2 regions of the Streptomyces sp. DSM 118878 genome follow, and region 1 is predicted to be linked to the other one. Evidence: predicted binding sites of a transcription regulator. Region 1 holds the regulator's gene; the other holds the start of a gene.

The links. The regulator HrcA, encoded in region 1, represses chaperone genes, less so after heat shock. The targets are predictions, from matches to a motif close to TTNGCACTCNGNNNNNCNGAGTGCNAA.
Region 2: a site for HrcA is predicted at 12,871-12,897, ahead of groL (chaperonin GroEL). Genes of this name have one in related genera too.

What each region holds. Positions count from the first base shown of each region.
Region 1 covers NZ_CP193622.1:3,136,186-3,150,938, forward strand. Annotated here, with positions in the region: gene ACRAKF_RS13815 (S41 family peptidase) at 1-1,732, opposite strand, end outside; gene ACRAKF_RS13820 (hypothetical protein) at 1,779-2,432, opposite strand; gene ACRAKF_RS13825 (16S rRNA (uracil(1498)-N(3))-methyltransferase) at 2,509-3,249, opposite strand; gene ACRAKF_RS13830 (nitronate monooxygenase) at 3,246-4,328, opposite strand; gene dnaJ (molecular chaperone DnaJ) at 4,497-5,633, opposite strand; gene hrcA (heat-inducible transcriptional repressor HrcA) at 5,634-6,650, opposite strand; gene ACRAKF_RS13845 (MBL fold metallo-hydrolase) at 6,817-7,560, shown strand; gene ACRAKF_RS13850 (DUF3097 domain-containing protein) at 7,596-8,423, shown strand; gene hemW (radical SAM family heme chaperone HemW) at 8,442-9,674, opposite strand; gene ACRAKF_RS13860 (SpoIIE family protein phosphatase) at 9,703-11,619, opposite strand; gene ACRAKF_RS13865 (HAMP domain-containing protein) at 11,875-14,753, shown strand, end outside.
Region 2 covers NZ_CP193622.1:4,893,157-4,907,909, forward strand. Annotated here, with positions in the region: gene ACRAKF_RS21855 (class II fructose-bisphosphate aldolase) at 1-678, opposite strand, end outside; gene ACRAKF_RS21860 (1-phosphofructokinase family hexose kinase) at 736-1,671, opposite strand; gene nagA (N-acetylglucosamine-6-phosphate deacetylase) at 1,813-2,952, opposite strand; gene ACRAKF_RS21870 (ROK family protein) at 2,952-3,920, opposite strand; gene ACRAKF_RS21875 (SIS domain-containing protein) at 4,122-5,015, opposite strand; gene ACRAKF_RS21880 (ABC transporter substrate-binding protein) at 5,242-6,507, shown strand; gene ACRAKF_RS21885 (DUF3263 domain-containing protein) at 6,518-6,751, shown strand; gene otsB (trehalose-phosphatase) at 6,771-7,643, shown strand; gene ACRAKF_RS21895 (alpha,alpha-trehalose-phosphate synthase (UDP-forming)) at 7,667-9,085, opposite strand; gene ACRAKF_RS21900 (glucosyl-3-phosphoglycerate synthase) at 9,162-10,106, opposite strand; SAM riboswitch class I at 10,262-10,390, shown strand; gene thrC (threonine synthase) at 10,408-11,700, shown strand; gene ACRAKF_RS21910 (MoaD/ThiS family protein) at 11,829-12,104, shown strand; gene ACRAKF_RS21915 (cold-shock protein) at 12,526-12,729, shown strand; gene groL (chaperonin GroEL) at 13,030-14,655, shown strand.

The DNA.
Region 1 (14,753 bases):
TCGAGTACCGGGCGGCCTCCACGGGGAAGGGCACGATGCGGTCGGCGAGCCCGTCGAAGTCGACGCGGGTGACGGGGGCGCCCTCGCTGTCGGGGGTCTCCGGGCCGCCGTCCTGCGCGTCGAAGGGCCTGCCGTGGCGCTGCGGCCCGAACGGGGACGGCGTGGTCGCGGCGAGCGTGATCAGGTGCGGCCGTGCGCCGCCGACGAAGGCGAGGTCGAAGACGTGCTCGTCGTAGACCGGGTCGAAGGCGCGCGCGGAGAGGAACGCGAGGTGCTTGCCGTCGAGGGTGAAGGCGGGCGAGTAGTCGCGGAAGCGCAGCGGGGTCGCGTCGCAGACGGAGAGGTCGGCGGTGTTGGCGAGCCTGAGCTGCCGCAGCGGGGGCGGCCCCGGGTGCGACCAGGCGAGCCAGGCGGAGTCGGGCGAGAAGACCAGGCCGGTGGCCTCGCCGTCCTCGCCGCGGTCGACCTCGCGGACCTCGCCGCTCTCCCGCTCCACGAGCAGCACCCGGCCGTCGTGCGAGGCGACGGCGGCGCGGCTGCCGTCCGGCGACACGGTGAGCCCGAGGACCCGCCCGAGCTGCCCCGCGGCGAGCCTGCGGGGCGTGGCGCCGGGCGCGGGTCCGGTGGCGGGGGCGAACTCCAGTGCCTCGTCGCCCTCGGCGTCGGTGACCCACACGACGTGTTCCTCGCCGGCGACGCGGAAGGTGCGGGGCAGCCGGGCGCGGACGCCCTGGGTGGCGGCGAGGGCGCGGGCGGGGCCTTCGCGGTGCGTGACCCAGTGCACGGAGCCGCGCACGGAGACGGCGCTGCCGCGTCCGGTGTGGTCGGGCGCCGCGGCCCCGAACCAGCGGGCGGCGGCCACGCGGTGCGGCTGGAGGTCGGTGCGCTGGCCGCCGAGGCGGATGTCGAGGCGGCGCGGCTCGGCGCCGTCCAGGTCGTCCAGGAGCCAGAGTTCACCGGCGGACGCGTGGACGACGCGGGTGCCGTCGGTGGCGGCGTGCCGGGCGTAGAAGCCGTCGACGGGGGTGTGGCGGCGCAGGCCGGTGCCGTCGGGCAGTGAGGAGTAGACGGCCCCCACGTCCTCGTGATCACTCAGGAAGGCGATCCGCTCCCCCACCCAGAGCGGGTACTCGATGTTCCCCGCGAGCTCCTCGTGGACGCGTACGAACGGTCCGGCGGCCTCATCCGACGGCTCGGGGGCGACGGCCGCGCGGAGCCACAGCTTTCCCGCCGTGCCGCCCCGGTACCGCTTCCACCGGGCGGCCTCGCGCCCCATGGGGGCCGAGAGCAGCAGGACCTGCCCGTCGGGGCCGTACGTGACGTCGCCGACGAGGCCGTACGGCAGGGTCTGCGCGGGGCCGCCGTCGAGGGGGACGGCCCGTGCCCAGGTGCGGCGCAGGGAGGCCTGGCCCGCCGCGCTGACGGCGAGGACGCGCCCGTCGGGGGTCCAGCCGCGCACGCCGGTCTTCGCGTTGCCCCAGTACGTGAGCCGCTGGGAGGGTCCGCCGTCGAGGGGCGCGATGTGCACCTCGGGCGCGCCGTCGCGGGTGGACGTCCAGGCGACGGTCGTGCCGTCCGGGGAGATACGGGGGTGGTTCACGGGCATGTTGTCGGCGCTGACCCGCCAGGCCCGGCCCCCGTCGAGGGGGGCGACCCAGACGTCGTCCTCGGCCGTGAAGGTGACCAACTCGCCGTGAAGGTGCGGGTATCGGAGGTACGCAGTCTGTGTCACACGGTCCAGCCTAGGCAGGCCCGCGGCGGTCCGGCAGAGGTTTGGATCACTTGCCCGGCAGGCAGTCGCAGGTCGGGGCGGGCGGTGTCACGGTCACGGTGACGGTCGTGGTGGGGCCGGGCCGCGGCTCCTCCTGGGAGGGCGGGGAGGGCGGCTGGTGCGAGACGGGCGGATTCGAGCCGTTGCCGTCACCGTCGCCGCCGTCGTCGTTGTTGTCGTTGTTGTCGTTGTCGTTGTCGTCGCCCGCGTCGCAGTTGCCGAGGACGTCTACCTGGAACCACTGCTTCCCGTCGACCTTGGCCGTGAGGTCGCCGCGGACGCAGCCTCCGTCGACGACGGAGTGCACCTTGCCCTTGAGGGTGATGTCCTCGCGGTCGTCGCTCTCGCCCTGGCAGTCCACCGTGACGGCCGCGTTCCCCTCGGCGGAGGAGCCGCTCTTCGGGGTCACCTTGTCCTCGTAGCGTGCCGTGCAGCTCAGCCAGGTCACGTCCAGGTGCTGCCGCTCCAGCTCCTCGGTGCCCTCCCGGTCGGTGGTGAGCGCGACCACGGAGGGCGTCATGCCGCCGTGCGCCGGGTCGCACGCGGTGACGCCGAGCGCGGCGGCGCCGGCGAGCCCGACGGCGTACAGGACCGGGGCGCGCCGCTTCCGTGGCCGCAGGATCCCCTTTTCGCGGCCGCTCGGCCGCCTCGATGCCCCCATGAGCGGCAGAGTGCCACCCGGCGCGCCGGAGGGGTAGACCGCTTGCGGCCATCCGTCCGAAGGCCGGGCCGACGGGTCAGGACCAGCGGCCCGTGCGTCCGAGGAGCAGCGCGCTCGCCGCGGTCCCCGCGGTCGATGTGCGCAACACGCTGCGCCCGAGCCGGTAGGGCGCCGCACCGGCCTGCGCGAAGAGCGCGAGCTCGGCCGGGGAAACCCCTCCTTCGGGCCCCACCACGAGCACGATGTGGCCGCTGTCGGGGAGTTCCGCGGTGGCCAGCGGCTCGCTGCCCTCCTCGTGCAGGACGGCGGCGAAGTCGGCCTCCGCGAGCAGCGCCGCGACCTGCTTGGTCGACGCCGCGTCCGCCACCTCGGGGAAGCGCGTCCTGCGCGACTGCTTGCCGGCCTCGCGCGCGGTGGCCCGCCACTTGGCGAGCGCCTTCTGGCCGCGCTCGCCCTTCCACTGCGTGATGCAGCGCGACGCGGCCCACGGCACGACGGCGTCGACGCCGGTCTCCGTCATGGTCTCCACGGCCAGTTCACCGCGGTCGCCCTTGGGCAGCGCCTGGACGACGGTGATACGGGGCGACTCCGCGGGCTCCTCGGCGACGGGGTCCATGTGGACGACGAGCCGGTCCTTGCCCTCGGTGTCCACGACCACGCACCGGGCCCACCGTCCGGCGCCGTCGGTCAGGACGACGTCCTCACCGGCGCGCAGCCGCTTCACGGAGACCGCGTGCCGCCCCTCGGGCCCGTCCAGCACATGGCGCCCGCCGGCGCCCACGTCGAGGTGCTCGACGACGAATACGGGTGCGGTCACCGGGTGCCTCCCTGGTCCTTCGCGGCCGACGACGCCTTCGCCTCGGCCAGTTCGGCCACGAGGACCTCCACGAGCTGCCCGGCGGGCATCTCCCTGGCGAGCCGGTGGCCCTGCCCTGCCCAGAGCGCCATGGCCTGCGCGTCACCGGCCTTCGCCGCGGCCTTGCGCAGGTCGCTGGTCAGGTGGTGGACCTGGGGGTAGGCGGCGGGGGCGTACGGGCCGTGCTCGCGCAGGAAGCGGTTGACGAGGCCGCGCGCGGGCCGCCCGGAGAACGCCCGGGTCAGCTCGGTGCGTACGAACAGCGGGTTGGTCATGGCCTGCTTGTGCAGGGCGTGGGCGCCCGACTCGGGGGTGACGAGGAAGGCCGTGCCGAGCTGCGCCGCGTCCGCGCCCGCCGCGAGCACGGCGGCGATCTGCGCGCCGCGCATCAGGCCGCCCGCGGCGATCACGGGGAGCCGCACGGTCTCGCGGACCAGCGTGAGGAGGGTGAGCAGGCCGAGTCCGGCGCCGTCGGTCTCCGGCTGGTCGCGGTGGGTGCCCTGGTGGCCGCCCGCCTCCACGCCCTGCACGCACACGGCGTCGGCGCCGGCCCACTGGGCGGCCTGCGCCTCCTCCGGGGTGGTGACGGTGACGACGGTCAGGGTGCCGACGCGCGTGAAGGAGTCCAGGACGTCGCGGGTGGGGCAGCCGAAGGTGAACGAGACGACCGGTACCGGGTCGTCGAGGAGGATCGCGAGCTTGGCGTCGTACCCGTCGTCGAGGCCGCACTCCGGGTCGCCGAGCCGCGTCTCGTACCAGGTCGCCTCGCCCGCGAGCTGGTTGCGGTACACCTCCACCGCCGCCGCGTCGGCGCTGTCGGGCTGCGGCATGAACAGGTTGACGCCGAAGGGCCGCGCGGTCAGCCCCCGCAACTGCTTGATCTCCTGGTACATCCCGTCGGCGGTCTTGTACCCGGCGGCGAGGAACCCGAGCCCTCCGGCCTCGGACACGGCCGCGGCCAGTTGCGGGCCCGAGGCCCCGCCGGCCATGGGGGCCTGCACGATCGGACAGCGGCAGAGATCGGTCAGTGCGGAGGACATAACGGCATCGTGCCACGTCCCCGGCCCCCCACTTCCCCCCACCCACCCGTTTACCTCGGGGTAACGGGCGGGTCGGTGGGAGACCTGCCGCGAAGCGGCAAAGGAGGGAAAAGCCGCGGGGCCCCGAGGTCGTCACCTCGGGGCCCCGCCATCGCACCGCTGAAGGCGCTACCGCCCGTTGAACGCGTCCTTGAGCCGGGAGAACAGACCCTGCTGCCCCGGCTGGAACTGCCCCGTGGGCCGCTCCTCGCCGCGCAGTTGCGCCAGCTCCCGCAGCACCCGCTCCTGCTCGGCGTCGAGCTTCGTCGGCGTGAGGACCTCGACGTGCACGATGAGGTCGCCACGGCCGCCGCCCCGCAGATGCGTGATGCCGCGCCCGTGCAGCGGGACGGACTGCCCCGACTGCGTGCCGGGCCGGATGTCGATCTCCTCAAGACCGTCGAGCGTCTCCAGCGGCACCTGCGTGCCGAGCGACGCCGCCGTCATCGGGATCGTCACCGTGCAGTGCAGATCGTCGCCGCGCCGCTGGAAGACGGCGTGCGGCAGCTCGTGGATCTCGACGTAGAGGTCACCGGCGGGACCGCCGCCGGGCCCGACCTCGCCCTCGCCCGCGAGCTGGATCCGGGTGCCGTTGTCGACACCGGCCGGGATCTTGACGGTCAGCGTCCGCCGCGAGCGGATCCGCCCGTCGCCCGCGCACTCGGGGCACGGCGTCGGCACGACCGTGCCGAAGCCCTGACACTGCGGGCAGGGCCGCGAGGTCATGACCTGGCCGAGGAAGGACCGCGTGACCTGCGACACCTCGCCGCGACCGCGGCACATGTCACACGTCTGGGCGGAGGTCCCCGGCGCGGCGCCCTCACCGCTACAGGTCGTACAGACGACCGCGGTGTCGACCTGGATGTCCTTGGTGGTGCCGAAGGCCGCCTCGTCGAGGTCGATCTCCAGCCGGATCATGGCGTCCTGGCCGCGGCGCGTGCGCGACCGCGGGCCACGCTGCGACGCCGTACCGAAGAACGCGTCCATGATGTCGGAGAAGTTGCCGAAGCCACCGGCTCCGAAGCCACCTGCTCCGCCGCCGCCCGCCTGGGACAGCGGGTCGCCGCCGAGGTCGTAGACCTGCTTCTTCTGCGGGTCCGACAACACCTCGTAGGCGGCGTTGATCTCCTTGAAGCGCTCCTGAGTCTTCGGGTCCGGATTCACGTCCGGGTGAAGCTCACGCGCCAGCCTCCGGAAGGCCTTCTTGATCTCGTCCTGGGAAGCGTCGCGGCGCACGCCGAGTACGGCGTAGTAGTCCGTGGCCACTTACGACTCCGCCAGGATCTGTCCGACGTAACGTGCCACTGCGCGTACTGCTCCCATCGTTCCCGGATAGTCCATGCGGGTCGGTCCGACCACGCCTAGTTTCGCGACTGCCTCGCTGCCCGAACCGTAGCCGACCGAGACCACGGACGTGGAGCTGAGCCCCTCATGGGCGTTCTCATGACCGATCCGTACGGCCATGCCCGAATCCTGCACCTCACCAAGCAACTTGAGGAGCACGACCTGCTCCTCAAGGGCTTCGAGAACGGGCCGGATGGTGAGGGGAAAGTCATGTCCGAAGCGGGTGAGATTGGCGGTGCCGCCGATCATCAGCCGTTCTTCGGTCTCCTCGACGAGCGTTTCGAGGAGGGTGGAGAGGACCGTCGCGACGGTGCCGCGATCCTCGGCCTCGAAGGCCTCGGGAAGGTCCTGCACCAACTGCGGCACGTCCGCGAAGCGGCGCCCCGCGACCTTGCTGTTCAACCGTGCCCGCAGGTCGGCCAGCGAGGTCTCACCGAAGGGCACCGGGCAGTCGATCATCCGCTGCTCGACCCGGCCCGTGTCGGTGATCAGTACGAGCATCAAGCGCGCCGGAGCGAGCGAGAGCAACTCCACGTGCCGCACCGTCGACCGCGTGAGCGAGGGGTACTGCACGACGGCCACCTGCCGCGTGAGCTGCGCGAGCAGCCGCACCGTACGCCCCACCACGTCGTCGAGGTCGACGGCGCCGTCGAGGAAGTTCTGGATGGCCCGCCGCTCGGGCGCGGTCATCGGCTTGACGCCCGCGAGTCTGTCGACGAAAAGGCGGTAGCCCTTGTCGGTCGGGATACGCCCCGCGCTGGTGTGGGGCTGGGCGATGAACCCTTCTTCCTCCAGCGCCGCCATGTCGTTGCGGACAGTGGCCGGCGAGACCCCGAGACTGTGCCGCTCGGTGAGCGCCTTGGAGCCCACGGGCTCCTCTGTCCCGACATAGTCGTGGACGATGGCGCGCAGCACCTCGAGCCTGCGTTCACTCAGCATCGCGCACACCTCCAGCCGTCATCCGTCGCCGTGATCCCCGCCTGGCACTCAACGCGGGTGAGTGCCAGCCTGTCAAAGAGCCAGTGTACGGCGGTCGGGTACGGGCCCGGCAAGGCCGGACCCCTCTCACTCTGCCGAGGCCTTCCCCAGCGGTTAGCGTCACCGTATGGACGTGGAGCCGGCATGGGAAGCGGCGGGCTGGGAACGGCTCGCCCCGCGCGTGGGACGGGTGCGCCTGCCCGGCTGGGACTGCACGGCGGGACTCGTCGTCGGTGCCGGGGCGGCCCTCATGGTCGAGGCGGGGTCGAGCCTGGCGGAGGGCGCGGCGCTGCGGACGCGGGCCCGGGATCTCATGGGCGGCGGGCGCAGAGTGACGCATCTCGCGCTCACCCACCCCCATTTCGATCACGTCTTCGGGGCGGCGGCCTTCGCGGGGGTACAGGTGTACGCCGCCGTAGGCGCCGACACGGTCCTCGACGCGGGCCGCGAGGAGCTGCGGGCGGACGCGGTGCGGCACGGCCTCGGCGCGGACGCGGCGGCGGAGGCGGCCGATCTCCTGCGCGCACCGGGGCATCTGGTGTGCGGGGAGTGGACGCTGGACCTCGGCGGCGGGGCCGAGGTCCTCCTCGCGAACGTCGGCCCCGGTCACACGGCGCACGACCTGGCGGTCCTGGTGAAGAGCCCCGGCGACGGTCCGGAGGTCGTCTTCTGCGGCGATCTCGTCGAGGAGTCGGGCGACCCGCAGGCGGGTCCTGACGCGGTGCCCCGGCGGTGGCCCGCGGCGCTGGACCGCCTCCTCGAACTCGGCGGGGAGGACGCGCTGTACGTGCCGGGGCACGGCGCGGTGGTGGATGCGGCTTTTGTCCGTGCGCAACGCGCCACACTGGCGGCTCGCTTCGGCGTGTCGTGAGCGCCGCCGCCGCCACTCTTCCTATCGTCGGCACAATGCGCCAGTACTCCGCCGACCTCACGCCCCCCTGGAAGAAGCCGAAGGCCGTGCCCGAGGTGGCGGCCGACGCCGGTCTCGTGGTCGAGGAGCCGGTCACCGGGTTCTGCGGGGCGGTGATCCGCTGCGAGAAGACGGCGCAGGGGCCGACGGTGACGCTGGAGGACCGCTTCGGCAAGCACCGCGTGTTCCCGATGGAGCCGAGCGGCTTCCTCCTGGAGGGCCGGCCGGTGACGCTCGTCCGCCCGGCCGCGACGGCGCCCGCTCCGGTACGTCCGTCCCGTACGGCATCCGGCTCGGTGGCCGTCCCGCGGGCGCGCGCCAGGGTCGCTCGCGCGGGGCGCATCTACGTGGAGGGCCGCCACGACGCGGAGCTCGTGGAGCGGGTGTGGGGCGAGGACCTGCGGGTCGAGGGCGTCGTCGTCGAGTACCTGGAGGGCATCGACGACCTGCCTCGCATCGTCGCGGAGTTCTCCCCGGGCCCCGACGCGCGCCTCGGCGTCCTGGTGGACCACCTGGTCCCCGGCTCCAAGGAGTCCCGCATCGCGGCGGAGGTCGGCACCGCGCACGCCCTGGTGGTCGGCCACCCCTACATCGACGTCTGGGAGGCGGTGAAGCCCTCCTCGGTGGGCATCGAGGCGTGGCCGCGGGTGCCGAGGGGCCAGGACTGGAAACTGGGCGTCTGCGAGGCCCTGCGCTGGCCCCCGAACACGGGCGCGGCCTGGCAGCGCATCCTCTCCTCGGTCCACAGCTACCGGGACCTGGAGCCGGAACTCCTGGGCCGGGTGGAAGAACTGATCGACTTCGTGACGGCGCCCGGCCCCTAGCACCCGCGACAGATGCCCCTAGTCCACCAGGTCCCGTACGACGGCGTCCGCCAGCAAGCGTCCCCGCAGGGTCAGGACCGCGCGGCCGGCCGCGTAGGGCTCGGGAGCCAGCAGGCCGTCGGAGAGGGCCTTCCGTGCGGCCGCCAGGCCCGCCTCCCGGAGGAGGGAGAGCGGGCAGCCGTCCTGGAGGCGGAGCTCCAGGAGGATGCGTTCGACCCTGCGGTCCTCGGCGGAGAGGACCTCGCGCCCGGCCCCGGGCGACCGTCCCTCCGCCAGAGCCGCCGCGTACGCGCCGGGGTGCTTCACGTTCCACCACCGCACGCCCCCGACGTGGCTGTGCGCGCCGGGCCCGGCCCCCCACCAGTCGGCCCCCCGCCAGTACAGCTCGTTGTGCAGGCACCGGCCCGCCGGTGTCGTCGCCCAGTTGGAGACCTCGTACCACTCGAAGCCCGCGGCCCCGAGCACCTCGTCGGCGATGAGGTACCGGTCCGCGTGGGCGTCGTCGTCGGTCATCGGCACCTCCCCGCGGCGGATGCGCCGCGCGAGCTGCGTGCCCTCCTCGACGATCAGCGCGTAGGCACTGATGTGGTCGGGCCCGGCCCCGAGCGCCGCGTCGAGCGTGGCCCGCCAGTCGGCGTCGGACTCGCCCGGCGTGCCGTAGATCAGGTCGAGGTTGACGTGGTCGAACCCGGCCGCCCGCGCCTCGGCCACGCACGCCTCGGGCCGCCCGGGCGTATGCGTGCGGTCGAGCACCTTCAGCACGTGCTGCCTGGCGCTCTGCATGCCGAAGGAGACGCGGTTGAAGCCACCGGCCCGCAGCTCGGCGAGGTACGCCGCGTCCACCGACTCCGGGTTCGCCTCGGTCGTGACCTCCGCGTCGTCCGCGAGCCCGAACTCCTCCCGTACGGCGGCCAGCATCCGTACGAGATCGCCCGCGGCGAGGAGCGTCGGCGTACCGCCGCCGACGAAGACGGTCCGCACGGGCCGCGGGTCGTCGCCGAGGACCTTGCGGGCGAGCCGTACCTCGTCGACCAGGGTCTCGGCGTAGTTGTCGCGCGAGGCGAGCACGCCACCGGAGCCGCGCAGCTCCGTCGCGGTGTAGGTGTTGAAGTCGCAGTAGCCGCAGCGCGTGGCGCAGTACGGGACGTGCAGGTAGAAGCCGAGCGGGCGGGAGGCCGCGCCGTCCAGGGCGGACGCGGGCAGCGCGCCGTCCTCGGGCATGGGCTCACCATCGGGCAGTGCGGAAGGCATGTACCCGATTGTCCCGCACTACGCGCCTTCACCGCGCCTGGAGCACCAGCACCGCCAGATCGTCGTCCGGCGGCCGGTCGGAGAACTCGTGCACGAGCCGCCGGATCCGCTCCGCCACGAGCTCCGCGTCGAGCCCGGCACAGTCGGCGAGGGCCAGCGCGAGGCCGTCGCCGTCGTCGAACTGGAGCCGCCCCGAGCGCCGCTCGGTCACGCCGTCCGTGACGCACAGGAGCGTGTCGCCGGTCCGCAGCTCGAAGGACTCGCTCGTGTACGTCTCGTCGTCGAAGACCCCGAGCAGCATCTGCGGGTTCGCCGCCACCCGCACCTTCCCCTCGGGGCCGAGCAGCAGCGGCAGCGGGTGTCCCGCGCACGCGATGGTGCAGCGGACCCCTCCCTCGTACGGCACGAGCTCTCCGTAGAGCAGGGAGAGGAAGCGCGCGGTGGAGCCGTCGGCGGGCACTCCCTGGCCGCCCGCGACGGCGACGACCGCGGCCGCCGCGTCGGACGCCTCGGTGGCGTCGTCGAGGAGGAGCTGGTTGAGGCGGTCGAGGACCTCGGCGACCGCGTACCCCTCGCGGGAGAGCAGCCGCAGCCAGGGGCGGGCCAGGCCGATGACGACGGCGGCCTCGGGCCCCTTGCCCTGGACGTCGCCGAGCGCGAAGCACCAGCGCCCCTCGCCGGCCTGGAAGAGGTCGTAGAAGTCGCCGCCGGGCCCGCCCTTGTCCCGCGGTTCGTACACCACGCCGCTCGCCACGCCGGGGATCTGCGCGACCTTGTCGGGCAGCAGTCCGCGCTGGAGCACCTGGCTGATGTTGGCCTGGCGCTGGTACCGCCGGGCCGTGCTGATCGCGAGGGCGACCCGGCGGCTGAAGTCCTCGACGAGGCCGGTGACCTCGTCGGGGAAGCGGTCCAGGCCCGCACGGCCGATCACCAGCGTGCCGAGGGCGCGCCCGCCCGCGGTGAGCCGGTACGCGAGCGCGGCACCGGAGGTGTCGTCCGGCAGGGCGGCGGCCGGCCAGTGGACGGGGTGGGCGCCGGAGCCCGCGGCGGCGGCCAGGTGGGGCGGGTCCTTCTCCAGGACGCGGCGGAGCTCCTCCATGCGGCTCTCGCTGGTGTGCCAGACGCGGGCGAGCCGCGTCGCGGAGCCGTCGGCAGCGGTGTGGGCCGGGCCCTCGGAGGCGACGTCGAGCCAGACCGCGCACCAGTCCGCGAGCCGCGGCACGAGGAGCTGGCCCGCCAGGGCGGCCACCAGGTCCTCGTCGAACTGCCCCGCGAGGAGGTCGGACGCCTCGGCGAGGAAGCTCAGCGCGCCGCGGTTGACCCACTCCGCGCCGTGCGAGGTCCGCTTGGGCAGCGGCGCGAGGATCTCGACGGCGCGCAGACCGCGCTGGAGCGCCTGGTCGTTCGCGTACGCCTCGATTCCCTTGACGGCCACGACGCCGTGGACGGGCAGCCTGGCCCAGACGCTCTTGGTGCCCCTGCGGTAGGTGATGCCCCAGGACTCGGCGAGGCTGGCGACGAGCTGGAGGCCGCGGCCGTACTCGGGGATGCCGGCCGAGACCGGGCCCTGGTCGCCGCGGACGGCGCGGGCGGGGTGGTGGTCGGACACCTCGATGACGAGGGTCTCGCCCTCCTCCCCCGCCTCGGCCTCCTCGAGACGGCACAGCAGTTCGACGTCGGTGCCCGCGTGGACGACGGCGTTGGTCGCCAGTTCGCTGACGATGAGCACCGCGTCGTCGGCCAGCCTGCCGTCGATGCCGGCCGCCGCGGGCACGCCGAGCTCGGCCCAGTCGGCGAGGGCGCCACGCACGAATCTTCGCGCGGCCGCCGGTGCCAGCGGGTTTCCGGGCAGCGACGTCCGCGCCACCGCCGACGACCCGGGATGGTCCGGGTCCTTGGCGGAGGCACGGAACGCGGTCTCCCGTTGCGGCGAGATGGACCCCACGGTGCGGCTCCTGAGCAGTTCGGGCGAATACGCCTCAGGCGACACCGACAGAGTGACAGACTGGTCGCGCCCATAAGCACCGAGTCACCGAAGTGGGCCGCTATGAGTGAGAACAGTGCTATCCCTGCGCGTGGATCGACGCGTGGATCCAACCGCGTTCCCGCCCCGGCGCACCCCTCGGTGCCGGTGGACGGCGACGCTCCCGCGAGCCCCGTCACCGTGACCCCGGCCGAACTGCGCCCGCTTCTCGCCGCCATGCGTGCCGCGCGGGACGGGGACTTCACCAAGGTGGTACCGGTCGGCGAGGGGCTGACCGCCGAGCTGTACACGCTCTTCAACGAGATGCTGGACCGCTCGCTCCACTTCGACGGGGAACTCGTCCGGGTGCGCAGGGAGATCATCCGGCACGGCCGTCTCGACGAGCGGTTCACCCCGAGCCCGGGCCAGGGCAGATGGGCGGCCCGGGTCCAGGAGGTCAACACCCTCCTCGACTCCCTGGTCGCCCCGGCCGCGAACGCCACCCGGGTGCTCAACGCGGTGGCGGGCGGCGACCTCACCCAGCGCGTCGACCTGCACGACGGCAGCCGCGAGCTGCGGGGCGACCTGCGCCGGCTGGGCCGCGCGGTCAACACGATGGTCGACCAGCTCTCCCTCTTCACCGGCGAGGTCACGCGCGTGGCCCGCGAGGTGGGCACCGAGGGGCGGCTCGGCGGACGCGCCAAGGTGCGTGGCCTCTCCGGGAGCTGGCGCGATGTGACCGAGGCGGTCAACACCATGGCGGCGCGGCTCACCGCGCAGGTGCGGGACATCGCCCTGGTCACGACGGCGGTGGCACAGGGCGACCTGACGCGCACGGTGACGGTCGAGGCGACGGGCGAGCTGCTCGAACTGAAGCTGACCGTGAACACGATGGTGGAGCAGCTCTCCGCCTTCGCCGCCGAGGTGACCCGCGTGGCCCGCGAGGTCGGCACGGAGGGGCAGCTCGGCGGCCGTGCGCAGGCGCGGGGCGTGTCCGGCGTGTGGAAGGACCTCACCGACAACGTCAACTTCATGGCGTCGAACCTCACCTCCCAGGTCCGCAACATCGCCCAGGTGACCACCGCCGTCGCCAACGGCGACCTGAGCCAGAAGATCACCGTCGACGCCCGGGGCGAGATCCTGGAGCTGAAGTCGACGGTGAACACGATGGTGGACCAGCTCTCCGCCTTCGCCGACGAGGTGACGCGTGTGGCCCGCGAGGTCGGCACCGAGGGCAACCTCGGCGGGCGGGCCCAGGTGCGGGGCGTGTCCGGCGTATGGAAGGACCTCACCGACAACGTCAACTTCATGGCGGACAACCTCACCTCCCAGGTCCGCAACATCGCGCTCGTCTCGACGGCCGTCGCCCAGGGCGACCTCGGCAAGAAGATCACCGTCGAGGCCAAGGGCGAGATCCTGGAGCTGAAGTCGACGATCAACACGATGGTCGACCAGCTCTCCGCCTTCGCCGACGAGGTCACGCGCGTGGCCCGCGAGGTCGGCACCGAGGGCAACCTCGGCGGGCAGGCCCAGGTGCGGGGCGTGTCCGGCGTATGGAAGGACCTCACCGACAACGTCAACTTCATGGCGTCGAACCTCACCTCCCAGGTCCGCAACATCGCCCAGGTGACCACCGCCGTCGCCAACGGCGACCTCTCCAAGATGATCACCGTCACCGCGCGCGGCGAGATCCTGGAGCTGAAGGACACCGTCAACACGATGGTGGAGCAGTTGCGCGCCTTCGCCGACGAGGTCACCCGCGTCGCCCGCGAGGTCGGCACGGACGGCCGTCTCGGGGGCCGCGCGCAGGTCCTCGGCGTCTCGGGCGTGTGGAAGGACCTCACCGACAACGTCAACTACATGGCGGACAACCTCACGGGCCAGGTCCGCAACATCGCCCAGGTCGCGACCGCCGTCGCCCAGGGCGACCTCTCCAAGAAGATCGACGTGGATGCGCGCGGCGAGATCCTGGAGCTGAAGACCACCATCAACACCATGGTGGACACGCTCTCCTCCTTCTCCTCGGAGGTCACCCGCGTCGCCCGCGAGGTCGGCTCCGAGGGGCAGCTCGGCGGCCAGGCCCGCGTCGAGGGCGTCTACGGCACGTGGAAGCGCCTGACGACGAACGTGAACGAGCTGGCGCTGAACCTCACCACCCAGGTCCGCGCCATCGCCGAGGTCGCCTCCGCCGTGGCCCAGGGCGACATGACCCGCGCCATCACCGTGGAGACGCGGGGCGAGGTCTCGGAGCTCAAGGACAACATCAACCTCATGGTCTCCAACCTCCGCGAGACCACCCGCGCCAAGGACTGGCTGGAGTCCAACCTCGCCCGCCTCGCGGGCCTGATGCAGGGCCACCGCGACCTGATGGAGGTCGCCGACCTGATCCTGCGCGAGCTGACCCCGCTGGTGAACGCGCAGTACGGCGCGTTCTTCCTGGCCGATCCGGACGCCGCGGAGAGCCCGGCGCCCACCCAGGTCACGGCGAAGGGCCTCGCCTTCATCGCGGGCTACGGCGCGGCGCAGGGCTCGGTCGTCGACACCGGCGGGATGCCCGCCCAGGGCCTGGTGCGGCAGGCGGCCCTGGAGAAGAAGCGCATCCTGGTCGAGGAGGTGCCGCCCGAGTACATCAAGATCCATTCCGGGCTCGGCGACGCCGCCCCCGCCACCGTGGTGATCATCCCGATCCTCTTCGAGGACAAGCTCCTCGGCGTGATCGAGCTGGCCACGTTCTCCCGGTTCTCCGACGTCCACCTGGCCTTCTTCGACCAGTTCGTGAACACCATCGGCGTCGCGATCAACACCATCATCGCCAACTCACGTACGGAATCGCTGCTCGGCGAGTCCCAGCGGCTGGCCACCCAGCTCCAGGAGCGCTCGGACGAACTCCAGCGCCAGCAGGCCGAACTGCGCCGCTCCAACGCCGAGCTGGAGGAGAAGGCGGCCCTGCTCGCCACGAGCTCGCAGTACAAGTCGGAGTTCCTGGCGAACATGTCGCACGAGCTGCGCACCCCGCTCAACTCCCTGCTCATCCTGGCCAGGCTGCTCTCCGACAACCCCGACAACCACCTCTCCGACCAGGAGGTGCAGTTCGCCACGACCATCCACCGCTCGGG
Region 2 (14,753 bases), 1.8 Mb from region 1:
CGCGACGGCCCGGCGGATCTCGTCGTCCGGCACACCGCTGGAGCCGTGCAGGACCAGCGGGACGGGGACGGCCGCCGCCAGGGACGCGATCAGGGCGTGGTCCAGGGCCGCCGTGCGCTCCGTCATCGCGTGCGAGGAGCCGACCGCCACCGCGAGCGCGTCGACGCCGGTGTCCGCCACGTACGCCGCGGCCTGTGCCGGGTCGGTGCGCACCCCGGGCGCGTGCGCGTCCAGCGGGGCCTCGCCCTCCTTGCCGCCCACCGTCCCGAGCTCCGCCTCGATCCAGATGCCCCGCTCGTGGCCCCAGCGCACCGCGTCGGCCGTGGCCCGCACGTTCTCCTCGTACGGCAGCTTCGAGGCGTCGAACATGACGGAGCTGAAGCCCTCCGGGTGGGCCGCCCGCAGCAGCTCGACGTCCATGACGTGGTCGAGGTGGAGCGAGAGGCGGGCCGAGGAGGTGCGGGCCACCGCCGCCGTCGCCGCCGCGACGGCCGACAGGCGGCCGCCGTGGAACTTCACGGCGTTCTCGGAGATCTGGAGGACCGCGGGGACCCCGGCGCGCTCCGCGCCGAGGGCGATCGCCTCGGCGTGCTCCAGGGTGATGACGTTGAACGCGGCGACGCCGTGACCCGCGGCGCGGGCCTCCGTGACGAGATCGCCGGTGCTGACCAGTGGCACGGTGCTCCCCAGTTCCCAGGGCGCGGTGCCCCGTTGCGCGGTGTTACACGGGTCCGTTCACGCCGCGGTCCGGTCGGTCACCGTGACGCGCGGCAGCAGGTCGTCGTAGGTGGGCACGTCGTACTCGCCCGCCACCGGGGCGGCCACGGTCGCCGCCGAGAGGGCGACGGCGCGGGCCAGGCGCTCCGGCCACGGCAGCCCCTCGGCGAGGCCGGAGAGCAGCCCGGCGACCGCCGAGTCGCCCGCTCCCGTGGGGTTGCCGCGGACCATGGCCGGGGGCCGGGCCTGCCAGGTGCCCTCGGGCGTGACGGCGAGGACGCCGTCGGCGCCCAGGGAGGCGACCACGCTGTGCGCGCCCCTGCGGCGGGCGTCGCGGGTGGCCTGCCGGGGTTCGTGGGAGCCGGTCAGCTCGGCCAGCTCGTCGGCGTTGGGCTTGACGATGTCGGGGCGGGCGGCGACGCCCCGGCGCAGCGGCTCCCCGCTGGTGTCGAGCAGGACCGGCACGCGTGCGGCGCGTGCGGCGCGTACGAGAAGTGCGTACGCCCCCACGGGCACGCCGGGCGGCAGGCTGCCGCAGAGCGCGACGGCACGGGTCCCGGGGGCGCGGAGCAGCTCCTCGTACGCGCCGAGGAAGGCGGTCCACTCGGCGGGGGTGATCGCGGGGCCCGGCTCGTTGAACTGGGTGGTGTCGCCGCTCGCGGCGTCGACCACGGCGAGGGTGCGGCGGGTGGTCCCCGCGACCTCCGCGAGCGCGTCGGTGACGCGGGGCCCGCCGGCGGCCAGGTGCTCGCGCAGGGCGCGTCCGGTGTCGCCGCCCGCGAAGCCGGTGACGGTCACGTCGTGGCCGAGGGCGGCGAGGACGCGGGCGACGTTGAGGCCCTTGCCGCCGGGGCGCTCGGTCACGCCGGTCACGCGGTGCGAGGCGTGCGGGGTGAGGGCGGGCACGCGGTAGGTGAGGTCGAGAGCGGTGTTGAGCGTGACGGTGAGGATCACCCGCGTCACCACCCCCGAAGTCGTCCCCGTGCCCTGGGGAGCGCGCTTGCCGGCGCACCCCGCTACGGCTCTGATCATGCCAAACAGAAGGCGGTTGGCCCAGAGGCGCGGGGGGCCGGACCTCATGCGGGGGAGGCGGACCTAATGGGGGGCAACCACCCACTCGCCCTTGCGCATGACGCCCTTGAGGTCGAACTCCGCGTCGAGGACCACCAGGTCGGCGTCCTTGCCGGGCTCCAGGGAGCCGACCGTGTCGTACATCCCGAGGAGCTTGGCGGGGTTGACGGAGAGGGCGCGGACGGTGTCCTCGACGGACAGCCCGTCGACGGTCACCGAGCGCTTGAAGGCGCGGTCCTGGGTCAGTGTGGAACCCGCGATGGAGCCGCCCTCGACGAGCCGCGCCACGCTGTCCCTCACCTCGACCTCCAGCGGGCCGAGCATGTACCGGCCGTCGCCGAAGCCCGCCGCGTCCATCGCGTCGGTGATGAAGGCGACGCGGTCCGCGCCCGCGCGGTGGAAGGCCAGCTCCAGGGCGGCCGGGTGCAGATGCGTGCCGTCGTTGATCAGCTCGACGGTGACCCGCTCGTCCTCCAGGAGGGCGGCGATCGGCCCGGGGGCGCGGTGGCCGAGGCCCGGCATGGCGTTGTAGAGGTGCGTGGCGACGGTGGCACCGGCGTCGATCGCCGCCACCGTCTGCTCGTACGTGGCGTCCGTGTGGCCGACGGCCGCGATGACGCCGTGCTCGGCGAGCAGCCGTACGGAGTCGAGGCCGCCCGGCAGCTCGGTGGCGAGGGTGAGCATCTTGGCGTGGCCGCGGGCGGCGTCGATCAGCTTGCGGACGTCCGCGGGGTCGGGGTCGCGCAGGAGCGCCTCGCTGTGGGCGCCCTTGCGGCACGGCGAGATGAAAGGACCCTCGAAGTGGACGCCGGCGATGTCGCCCTGCTCGGCCAGTTCGCTGAGCAGTCCGGCGCGCTGGGCGAGGAAGTCCATCTCACCGGTGACGGTCGACGCGACGATCGTGGTCGTGCCGTGCAGCCGGTGCGTGTGGACGCCCTTGAGGACGTCCTCGACGGTGCCGGAGGTGAAGGAGGCCCCGCCGCCGCCGTGGTTGTGGATGTCCACGAAGCCGGGGACCAGCCAGTGGCCGGAGAGGTCGACGGTCTCGGCGGACCCGGGGGCGCTGCCCGCGACGCGCGTGCCGTCGACGATGACGCGGCCGGCGGTGACCGTCCCGGTCGGCAGTACCACTCGGGCACCGGTGAGAACCTTGCTGGCGGCCATCAGGCGGTTACCTCCGCGGGGTCGGGATTCGTGGGATCGGGCTTCGGGTTGTCGAGGAGGTCCCAGGCGAGGAGGCCCGCGCCCAGGCAGCCCGCGGTGTCGCCGAGGGCCGCGGGGACGATGTCCGGCAGCGTCTGGAACCGCACGACGCGTTCCGTGACGGCGGCCCGCAGCGGCGTGAACAACGTTTCCCCCGCTTCGGCGAGACCGCCACCGATGATCAGCGTGTCCGGGTCCAGCAGGGTGACGGCGGTGAGCAGCCCGTCGGCCAGGGCGTCGATGGCGGTGCGCCAGACCTCCAGGGCGCGCGGGTCGCCGGACTCCACGGCCTTGGCGCAGTCCGCGGCGTCCGCCTCGGGGTCGCCGCTGGCCTCGGCCCAGGCCTTGCTGACCGCGGACGCGGACGCCAGGCGCTCCAGGCAGCCGCGCTGGCCGCAGCCGCAGGGCGGGCCGCCGGGGCGTACGACGATGTGGCCGATCTCCCCGGCCGAGCCGTGGGCGCCGGGCTCGATGGCGCCGCCGATGCCGATGGCGCCCGCGATGCCCGTGCCGAGCGGGACGAAGAGGAAGCGCTCGGCGGTCCGGCCCGCGCCGATGCGGCCCTCGGCGAGGCCGCCTGCGCGGACGTCGTGGCCCAGGGCCACGGGGACGCCTGCCAGGCGGTCGCTGAGGAGGCCCCGCAGGGGGACGTCGGCCCAGCCGAGGTTGGCCGCGTACACGGCGAAGCCGCGGTCCGCGTCGACGATGCCGGGTACGGCTACGCCCGCCGCCGCGGCCGGTTCTCCGTAGTGGGCGATGCCGTGGGCGCGCAGATCCTCGGCGAAGCCGAGGATGGTCTCCACGACGGCCTCGGCCCCGCGCTCGCGGCCCGTCGGACGGCGCGCCTCGTACAGCAGGGTGCCGTCCGCCCCTACCAGGGCGGCCTTCATTCCGGTGCCGCCCACATCGAGGGCGATGACGTGTCTCACGCCCCCCAGTCTCGCGCGTCACCCCATGAAAGGTCTAGTCCACTCGCGGTAATCGCTTTCTCGGATCCTCGGCGGCCCTTGGAAGGCCCCGCCGTTCCGCTCCTACGGCGGGGGTCCGCTCCGGGGTAATGGGCGGGTGGGGGGAGAGGTCCGCCGCGAAGCGGCGGCCTTGAATCCCCGAGGCGCCCCCGCCCGCCCATATCAGTCGAGGATCACGCTCCGCGTGAGATTGCGGGGGCGGTCCGGGTCGAGGCCGCGCGCCTCCGCGAGGGCGACCGCGAGCCGCTGCGCGCGGATCAGGTCGGCCAGCGGGTCCGCCTCCTGGCGGGCGACGAGATCGCCGCCGACCCGGGCGACATCCCCCGCGAGACCCTCCGGCAGCGCGCCGAACATCCAGGTCACCCGGCCGGGCCCGGTGATGGAGATCGGCCCGTGCCGGTACTCCATGGCCGGGTAGGACTCCGTCCAGGCACCCGCCGCCTCCCGCATCTTCAGCGCCGCCTCCAGAGCGAGCCCGTACGTCCAGCCGCGCCCGAGGAACGTCCACTGCTCCGCCCCGACCACGGAGGCGGGCAGCGGCTCCGAGACCGCGAGTTCGGCGTCGACGGCGGCTTCGGCCACCGATTTCACGCCCGGGACGTCCCCGAGCCCGGCCCGCAGGAACGCCAGCGCGGTCGTCGCGAAGCGGGTCTGCACGACCGACTCCTCGTCCGCCCAGTCCAGGACGGCCACCGCGTCCGCCGCGTCCATGACCGGCGTCTTCGGGTCGGCGGTCAGCGCGACCGTCGGCACCGCGCCCTTGAGCCGCCCCAGGAGCTCCAGGACCTCCGTCGTCGTGCCGGACCGGGTGATCGCGACCACCCGGTCGTACGTCCGCCCGGCCGGGAACTCCGAGGAGGCGAAGGCATCGGTCTCGCCCTGCCCCGCGGCCTCCCGCAGCGCCGCGTACGCGATGGCCATGAACCACGAGGTCCCGCACCCGGTGACGGCGACCCGCTCACCCGGCTTCGGCAGGCTCTCGAAGGAGGCGGCCGCCTCCACCGCCCGCTGCCAGCAGGCGGGCTGTGTGGCTATTTCTGCTGCGGTACGCGACATGCGCCAAGGCTCCTCGTGAGTACGGCTCTGCACGAACGTGACGTGCATAGCAGCCGCGAGGCGCGCGCGGCAACGCAGGGCCGCCCGCCGGGCCCTTGTGGCCGCCGTTGCAGAAGTGATACTCGGGTGGTGTAGACCTTGTGTCCGGACGCGGGAGAAACTCGCAGTTCAAGAGCTATGGGGTGGCAAGCCCCACGTGCGTGGAAGCAATGAGGGTGGGACAGCTGTGCAGCGGCGCGTGACAGGACTGACCGCGGCGGTGGCCGTACTGGGCATGGCGGGCGTGCTCGCCGGCTGCGGCGGTCCGGGCGACTCCGGCGACGTCACCCTGAAGCTGGTGGCGGCGGACTACGGCGACTCCGCGGCGAACAGTTCGAAGAAGTACTGGGACAAGGTCATCAAGGGGTTCGAGGCCAAGAACCCCGGCATCAAGGTCGAGGTGACCGTCCACTCCTGGAACGACGTGGACCGCGAGGTCAAGGAGATGGTCGCCAAGGACGAGGCCCCCGACCTCGCCCAGATCGGCGCCTACGCCGACTACGCGGACCAGGGCAAGCTGTACGAGGCCGACGAGGTCCTCTCCATCGCGACCCAGGCCGACTTCCTGACCCCGCTCGCCCGCGCCGGTGAGGTCAAGCGCACCCAGTACGGCATGCCGTTCGCCTCCTCCACGCGCCTGTTGTTCTACAACACCAAGATCTTCAAGGACGCGAACCTCACCCCGCCGGAGACCTGGGGCGAGCTTCAGGCCGACGCGAAGGTCCTCAAGTCGCGCGGCGTGAAGATCCCGTACGCGCTGCCCCTCGGCCCCGAGGAGGCGCCCGCCGAGACGCTGATGTGGATGCTCAGCGGCGGCGGCGGCTACACCGACAACGTCAGCTCCTACAGCATCGACTCCGCCCAGAACACCAAGACGTTCGCCTGGCTGCGGGACGAGCTCGTCGGCAAGGGCCTGACCGGCCCGAAGGCGCCCGGGAAGCTGAACCGCGCCGAGGCCTTCGCGGCGTTCGCGAACGGCGAGGTCGGCATGCTCAACGGCCACCCCACGCTGATGAAGATGGCCGCCAAGAAGGGCGTGAAGTTCGGCATGGTGCCGGCGCCCGGCATCAACGGCAAGGCGCAGGCCACGATGGGCGTCGCCGACTGGATGATGGCGTTCAAGCAGAACGGCCACCGCGAGGAGGCCGGCAAGTTCCTCGACTACGTGTACAGCAAGAAGAACGTGCTCGACTTCTCCAACGAGTACGACATCCTGCCCGTGACGACCTCGGCGTCCGACACGATGGCCGCGGAGCGTGGCGACAGCGAGCTCGGCCAGTTCCTCAAGGAGCTGCCGACCTCGCAGCTCTACCCGGTGGGCAAGACGTCCTGGGCGCAGGTCTCCGCCGACATCAAGAAGGACATCGGCAAGACCGTCGAGAGGAACGGCAACCCGGCTTCGGTGCTCGGCCGTATCCAGAACACGGCGGCGGCGGCGGAGAACGCGGAATAGCGTGTCGGGCATGACCGAACAGGAGCTCTCGGACAGGGACCGTGCCGTGCTCGCCCTGGAGCGGCGCGACTGGCCGGGTCCTGGCGCGAAGGAACGTGCGGTGCGCGAGGAGCTCGGCATGGTGCCGGTGCGCTACTACCAGCTCCTGAACGCCCTCCTGGACGATCCGCGGGCCCTCGCGCACGACCCGATTACGGTCAATCGGCTGCGCCGGGTGCGGGAGTCACGGCGCGAGGAGCGCTGATCCCGTTAGGGTCGGGCCCATGGGTGACCCTACGTACGCGCAGCCCGCCGAGCCGGGACGTCCTGGACTGCCCGAGCCCGTCACGCCCGCCGGCCGTGACGGCCTCGCCGCGATTCTGGCGAGGCCGGAACGGGCCGTCGTGGCCCTCGACTTCGACGGCACGCTCGCCGCGATCGTGCCCGACCCCGAGCAGGCCCGCGCCCACCCCGACGCGGTGCCGGCGCTCGCCGCGCTCGCCCCGCGCCTGCGGTCCGTCGCCGTGGTCACCGGACGCCCGGCGGGCGTCGCGGTGCGCTACGGCGGCTTCGCGGGCGCGGCGGGCCTCGAACGCCTGGTGGTGCTCGGGCACTACGGCGCCGAGCGCTGGGACGCCGTCACCGGCACCGTGCAGGCCGCGGAGGAGCACCCCGGCGTCGCCGCGGTCCGGGCCGAGCTGCCCGGCTTCCTCGACGCGATCGGGGCCTGGCGCGGCACCTGGACGGAGGAGAAGGGCCGCGCGGTCGCCGTCCACACCCGCCGCGCGGAGGACCCGCAGGCGGCCTTCGACGCCCTGCGCGAGCCGCTGGCGGAGCTCGCGGCACGCCACGGTCTGATCGTCGAGCCCGGCCGCATGGTCCTGGAGCTGCGCCCGCCCGGCATGGACAAGGGCGTGGCCCTGGCGGAGTACCTCCGCGAGGTGGGCGCCGAGTCGGTCCTCTACGCGGGCGACGACCTGGGCGACCTGCCGGCCTTCGGAGCGGTGGAGAAGCTCCGCTCGGACGGCGTCGCGGGCCTCCTGGTGTGCAGCGGCAGCGCGGAGGTCACGGAGCTCGCGGACCGCGCGGACCTGGTGGTGGACGGCCCGGCGGGCGTGGTGGAACTGCTGTCCGCGATCGCGGCGAACCTGCCCTGACGCTCGCCGCGGGGAGGCGGCGGCTAGGCCCCCTCGCCGGTCAAGGCGTGCAGCTGGTCGAGGAACCACTGCGCCGGCGGCAGGGCCGTGGCCGCCGCCGCGAGGCGCTTGGTGCGCTCCGCGCGCTCCTCGGGGGCCATGCTCAGCGCCGCGTGCAGCGCCGCCGCCGTGGCCGAGATGTCGTAGGGGTTCACCCCGAGCACGTCCTCGGACAGCTCCTCGTACGCCCCGGCCTCCCGCGAGAGCACCAGCGCGCACCCCTCGTCGGAGACGACCGGCACCTCCTTGGCCACGAGGTTCATCCCGTCACGGATGGGGTTGACCAGCGCCACGTCGGCGAGGCGGTACGCCGCGAGCGACCGCGCGAAGTCGTCCTTGACGTGCAGGACGACGGGCGTCCACCCCTCCGTGCCGAACTCGGAGTTGATCTCCTCGGCGACGCGTGAGACCTCCGCGGTGTAGTCGCGGTAGACGGCGAGGTCCTGCCGCGAGGGGTAGGCGAAGGCGACATGGACGACCCGTTCCAGCCATTCGGGGCGATCCCGGAGCAACTGCCGGTAGGCCCGCAGGCCGCGCACGATGTTCTTGGACAGCTCGGTCCTGTCCACCCGCACGATCGTCCTGCGGCCCTCCCCGACCTGCTCGCGCAGCGCCCGCATCCGCTCCTCGACGTCGTCACGCCGCGACCGCTCCCGCAGGAAGTCCGCGTCGGCGCCGAGGCCGTGCACACCGATGCGCGTGCCCGACGTGCCGCCGAGCAGCCGCACGCAGCACTCCGTGAAGGCGTCGGCCCACCGCCCGGTGAGGAACCCGAGCCGGTCGGCGCCGAGCATGCCCCGGAGCACCTGCTCCGCCACGTCGTCGGGGAGCATCCGGAAGTAGTCGGCGGGCGCCCACGGGGTGTGCGAGAAGTGCCCGATCCGCAGGTCCTCGCGGAGCTCGCGGAGCATGCCGGGGACGAGCGTGAGGTGGTAGTCCTGCACGAGGACCGCCGCCCCGGGCGCCGCCTCCGCGGCGAGCGCCTCGGCGAACGCGCGGTTGTACGTCTCGTACGCCTTCCACTGGGCGCGGAACTCCGGGCCGAAGGACGGTTCGAGCGGCGTCTGGTAGAGCATGTGGTGGACGAACCACAGGACCGAGTTGGCGATGCCGTTGTAGGCCGCCGCGTGCACGCCCTCGCCGGCGCCCGCGTCGATGTCGAGCATCCGCACCCCCGGCTCCGAGACGCCGCGCCGCACGGCCTCCCGGTCGCCCTCGCCGAGCGCCGCGCACACCCACAGGGCGTCCGCCTCGTCACCGATGGCGCTCAGTCCGGAGACGAGTCCGCCGCCGCCGCGTTTGGCGGTGAGCTCCCCGTCCTCTCCCACGGAGTACGAGACGGGGCCGCGGTTGGACGCGACGAGTACCTGCGCTGCTGTCGACGAACGGAGCTCTGGAACCATGTGGCAGAACGTAGCCCGTACCGGAAACGCTCAAACGTATGCCGAGCGGACTCCGCCAGACACCACGGACAAGCCCTTACGCCACACGCCGGTGCGCGTACTCGGAGATACCGGTCATCGGAGGCCGTTCCTCCGTGTCCACCGCGTACGTACGCGGCACGAACCCGTGCTCGCCCCGCTCGAACTGCGTCAGCTCCGGGCGTACGAGGTGTCCGCGCGCGAGCCGCAGCTGCGCCGTGCGGTAGATGGCCGCCGCCATCCGTCCGAGCGCCTGCCCGTCCTGGTGCCGGTGCCTGCGCACCCCCACGTCGACCTGCGCGAGCGCGTCGAGCCCGACGGTGTGCAGCGCGTCGACGAGCAGCCCGAGCTCCACCCCGTATCCGACGGGGAAGGGCAGCCGTTCGAGGAGGGACCGGCGGGCCGCGTACTCGCCGCCGAGCGGCTGGACGAACCCGGCGAGCAGCGGCCAGTGCATGTTCAGGAGCGGGCGCGCCATCAGCTCGGTGACCCGGCCGCCCTGGCCGGTCTCGGCGCCGAGGGGGCGGTCGTACATCGCCTTCACGAAGTGCACGTCGGGCTCGGTCAGCAGCGGGCCCACCGTCCCCGTCACGAAGTCGGCGGAGAACTCCTTCAGGTCGGCGTCGACGAACGCCACGATGTCGCCGTCGGTGACCAGGAGTGAGCGCCACAGCACCTCGCCCTTGCCCGGCACGGCCGGCAGGCGCGGCAGTATCGCGTCCCGGTGGACGACCCTGGCGCCCGCTTTCCGCGCGACCTCGGCGGTGCGGTCGGACGAGCCGGAGTCGATCACCACGAGCTCGTCGACCAGCGGCACCCGCTCCATCAGCTCGCGGCGGATCTCGGCGACGATCGCGCCGACCGTCCGCTCCTCGTCGAGGGCGGGCAGGACGACGCTCACCGTCGCGCCGGACGCGCGTTTGGCCGCGGCCAGCCGGTCCGCCGGACGGTCGGCGACCGACCAGGAACGCCTGCTCAGCCAGCGCTCGGCCTCTTCCAGCACGGTCTGCGTCCTCCCCTATGTGATCCATCTCGCCGTTCGGACGACTATCTCAAGGGTCCGGGGCTTCGGTTACAGTCTTGAACAACGCCGGTGGCCATCGCATGTCGGGGTCACCGCCGCGTTCCGACCAACAACTGAAACCCATAATCGAAAACCGCTCATCCAGAGGGGCAGAGGGAAACGGCCCGTTGAAGCCCCGGCAACCATTCCGCCGACCGCGAGGTCACGGCGGGGAAGGTGCCAATTCCGTCTCGCGGCGAGATGCGTCGCGAGGAAGATGAGGAGAAAGGGCCTCGCCTCCATGGCTGTTCAGACTGTCGCCACCGAAACGACCCCCACCGTCGACCTCGGACCGGCCTCCGGCCTCGTGTGCCGTGAGTGCGGCACCACATTCCCCCTCGGCCCCATTTTCGCCTGCGTCGAGTGTTTCGGCCCTCTTGAGGTCGCGTACGACCTGCCTCTCGGTGACCCGGAGTCACTGCGCGCCCGGATCGAGGCGGGCCCCGCCAACATCTGGCGCTACGCCCCGCTGCTGCCCGTCCCCGCCGACGTGGCCGACAAGCCGAACCTGAACCCGGGCTGGACCAAGCTCGTCAAGGCCGACAACCTCGCCCGTGAGCTCGGCGTCGAGCCGGGCAAGCTGTTCGTCAAGGACGACTCCGGCAACCCGACGCACTCCTTCAAGGACCGCGTCGTCGCGCAGGCCCTCGAAGCCGCGCGCGCCTTCGGCTTCACCACGCTCTCCTGCTCCTCCACCGGCAACCTCGCGGGCGCCGTCGGTGCCGCCGCGGCCCGCGCCGGCTTCCGTTCCTGCGTGTTCATCCCGCACGACCTGGAGCAGGGCAAGGTCGTCATGGCCGCGGTCTACGGCGGCGAGCTCGTCGGCATCGAGGGCAACTACGACGACGTGAACCGCTTCTGCTCCGAGCTCATCGGCGACCCGCTGGGCGAGGGCTGGGGCTTCGTCAACGTCAACCTGCGGCCCTACTACGGCGAGGGCTCCAAGACCCTCGCGTACGAGATCTGCGAGCAGCTCGGCTGGGTTCTGCCCGACCAGCTCGTCATCCCGATCGCCTCCGGATCGCAGCTCACGAAGATCGACAAGGGGCTCAAGGAGCTGATCGCGCTCGGCCTCGTGGCGGACAAGCCGTACAAGATCTTCGGCGCCCAGGCCGAGGGCTGTTCGCCGGTGTCGGCCGCGTTCAAGGCCGGGCACGACGTCGTGCGCCCCCAGAAGCCGAACACCATCGCCAAGTCGCTGGCCATCGGCAACCCCGCCGACGGTCCTTACGTCCTGGACATCGCGCGTCGCACGGGCGGCGCGGTGGAGGACGTGAACGACGAGCAGGTCGTCGAGGCGATCAAGATCCTCGCCCGGACGGAGGGGATCTTCGCGGAGACCGCCGGCGGGGTGACGGTGGGCGTCACCAAGAAGCTCGTCGAGGCGGGGCTCATCGACCCGGCCCTCACCACGGTCGTGCTGAACACGGGGGACGGGCTCAAGACGCTTGACGCCGTCGCCGAGACGTCTCAGGCGACCGCGACGATCCCGCCGAGCCTTGAGGCGTTCCGCGCCGCGGGTCTGGCCGAATAGCCACCGTAGGGCCCGTGGTCCGCTGTCGGCCGCGGGCCGTGGGCCGTGGTCCGTCCCGGTCCGTCCTGGTCCGTCCTCGCGCAGTTCCCCGCGCCCCTGACGGGGCCCGTACCCCTGAGGTGAATCCCATGAGCGTGAACGTCCGTATCCCCACCATTCTCCGCACCTACACCGGCGGAAAGGCCGAGGTCGCCGCCGAGGGGGGCAACCTCGGTGAGGTCATCGCCGACCTGGAGAAGAACCACGCCGGCATCGCCGCGCGCGTCCTGGACGACCAGGGCAAGCTGCGCCGCTTCGTCAACGTGTACGTGAACGACGACGACGTCCGTTTCGAGCAGGGTCTGGAAACGGCCACTCCGGACGGCGCCGGTATCTCGATCATTCCCGCCGTCGCCGGTGGCTGATCTTCTGTCCGAGCAGCCCGCATGAGCTGAATTGCCCCCTCCGGGAGAGAAACGGAGGGGGCAATTCAGCATGGTTGAGCGCGGTACAGTTGGGGAACGCGCTTCGCCGTCGGTGCCGAGTGCATAGACGAAGTCGGCCTGGAGCCGACAAGAAGCAGCCAATGCGCGCTGCCTATATGGGCCTTCTGCGGCATTTGCCCGGCCCGAATTGCCCTGGATTCCGGGGGACTCTCCGTAAATCACCGTTCCGTCATGCCCAGAATTCTCGTCCGATTGACCTGTTGCAGAGGGCAGTTGGGCAGATACATTCAGCGGCGGTCGACGCGTTCCGGCGCACACCCCCAATCAATTGGGGAGTGAGGTCTGACCCGGGTCCGCGAAGTGCGGTCCTGTGCAAGGGCCAGAAATAGGGGAGTTCGGCATGGCTCAGGGCACCGTCAAGTGGTTCAACGCGGAGAAGGGGTACGGCTTCATCGCGGTCGACGGTGGTGCGGATGTTTTCGTCCACTACAGCGCGATCCAGATGGACGGCTACCGCACCCTGGAAGAAGGTCAGCGAGTCGAGTTCGAGATCTCGCAGGGCCAGAAGGGTCCGCAGGCGGACATGGTCAAGCTCGCCGTCTAGCTCGGCGCGAACGGCCACCGACGCAAGCATCGTGAGGGGCTCGTATCCCGATGGGGGTACGGGCCCCTCATGTGCGTCCGGAGTCTGCCCGAGACCGTGAGAGGCGCTTGCACTCGCAGGGGTCGAGTGCTAATCATTGGCTTAGCACTCTCCCAGTGAGAGTGACAGAACTTGGATCGGGTCGGTGAGGTCCGCAGGCCGGGTGGGGCAAGGAACCACGCGGCACGCAGGCCGTCCGTCGCGGGCGCCAGCACGGTCCGTTTGCTTGCTTTTCCACCCCGTCCGGGAGGACCACTTCACATGGCCAAGATCATCGCGTTCGACGAGGAGGCACGGCGCGGCCTCGAGCGCGGCATGAACCAGCTCGCCGACGCCGTCAAGGTGACCCTGGGCCCCAAGGGTCGCAACGTCGTCCTCGAGAAGAAGTGGGGCGCCCCCACGATCACCAACGATGGTGTTTCCATCGCCAAGGAGATCGAGCTCGAGGACCCGTACGAGAAGATCGGCGCCGAGCTGGTCAAGGAGGTCGCGAAGAAGACGGACGACGTCGCCGGTGACGGCACGACGACCGCGACCGTCCTGGCCCAGGCCCTGGTGCGCGAGGGTCTGCGCAACGTGGCCGCCGGTGCCAACCCGATGGCTCTGAAGCGCGGCATCGAGAAGGCCGTCGAGGCCGTCTCGGGCGCTCTCCTCGAGCAGGCCAAGGATGTCGAGACCAAGGAGCAGATCGCTTCGACGGCCTCCATCTCCGCCGCCGACACCCAGATCGGCGAGCTCATCGCCGAGGCGATGGACAAGGTCGGCAAGGAAGGCGTCATCACCGTCGAGGAGTCGCAGACCTTCGGGCTTGAGCTTGAGCTCACCGAGGGCATGCGCTTCGACAAGGGCTACATCTCGGCGTACTTCGCCACCGACATGGAGCGTATGGAGGCGTCGCTCGACGACCCGTACATCCTGATCGTCAACTCGAAGATCTCGAACGTGAAGGACCTCCTTCCGCTCCTCGAGAAGGTCATGCAGTCCGGCAAGCCGCTGCTGATCATCGCCGAGGACGTCGAGGGCGAGGCCCTGTCGACCCTGGTCGTCAACAAGATCCGTGGCACGTTCAAGTCCGTCGCCGTCAAGGCTCCGGGCTTCGGTGACCGCCGCAAGGCCATGCTCGGCGACATCGCCATCCTCACCGGTGGCACCGTCATCTCCGAGGAGGTCGGCCTCAAGCTGGAGAACGCCGGTCTCGACCTGCTCGGCCGTGCCCGCAAGGTCGTCATCACCAAGGACGAGACCACGATCGTCGACGGCTCCGGTGAGAGCGACCAGGTCCAGGGTCGCGTCAACCAGATCCGTGCCGAGATCGAGAACTCGGACAGCGACTACGACCGCGAGAAGCTTCAGGAGCGCCTGGCGAAGCTCGCCGGCGGTGTTGCGGTCATCAAGGCCGGTGCCGCGACCGAGGTCGAGCTCAAGGAGCGCAAGCACCGCATCGAGGACGCCGTTCGCAACGCGAAGGCCGCCGTCGAAGAGGGCATCGTCGCCGGTGGTGGCGTGGCCCTCATCCAGGCCGCCGCTGTCTTCGAGAAGCTTGAGCTCGAGGGCGACGAGGCCACCGGTGCCGCCGCTGTGAAGCTGGCCCTTGAGGCCCCGCTGAAGCAGATCGCGGTCAACGCCGGCCTTGAGGGTGGCGTCATCGTCGAGAAGGTGCGCAACCTTCCCATCGGCCACGGCCTGAACGCCGCGACCGGTGAGTACGTCGACATGATCGCCGAGGGCATCCTCGACCCGGCGAAGGTCACGCGCTCTGCCCTGCAGAACGCCGCGTCCATCGCCGCGCTGTTCCTCACCACCGAGGCCGTCATCGCCGACAAGCCGGAGAAGGCGGGCGCTGCCCCGGCCGGCGGCGGCATGCCGGGCGGTGACATGGACTTCTGATCGACCTCTGGTTGATCAGCGGTTCATCGCTGACGCGAACCGAGGGCGGCACTCCTTCTCACGAAGGGGTGCCGCCCTCGGGCGTTTCTCGAACCGGG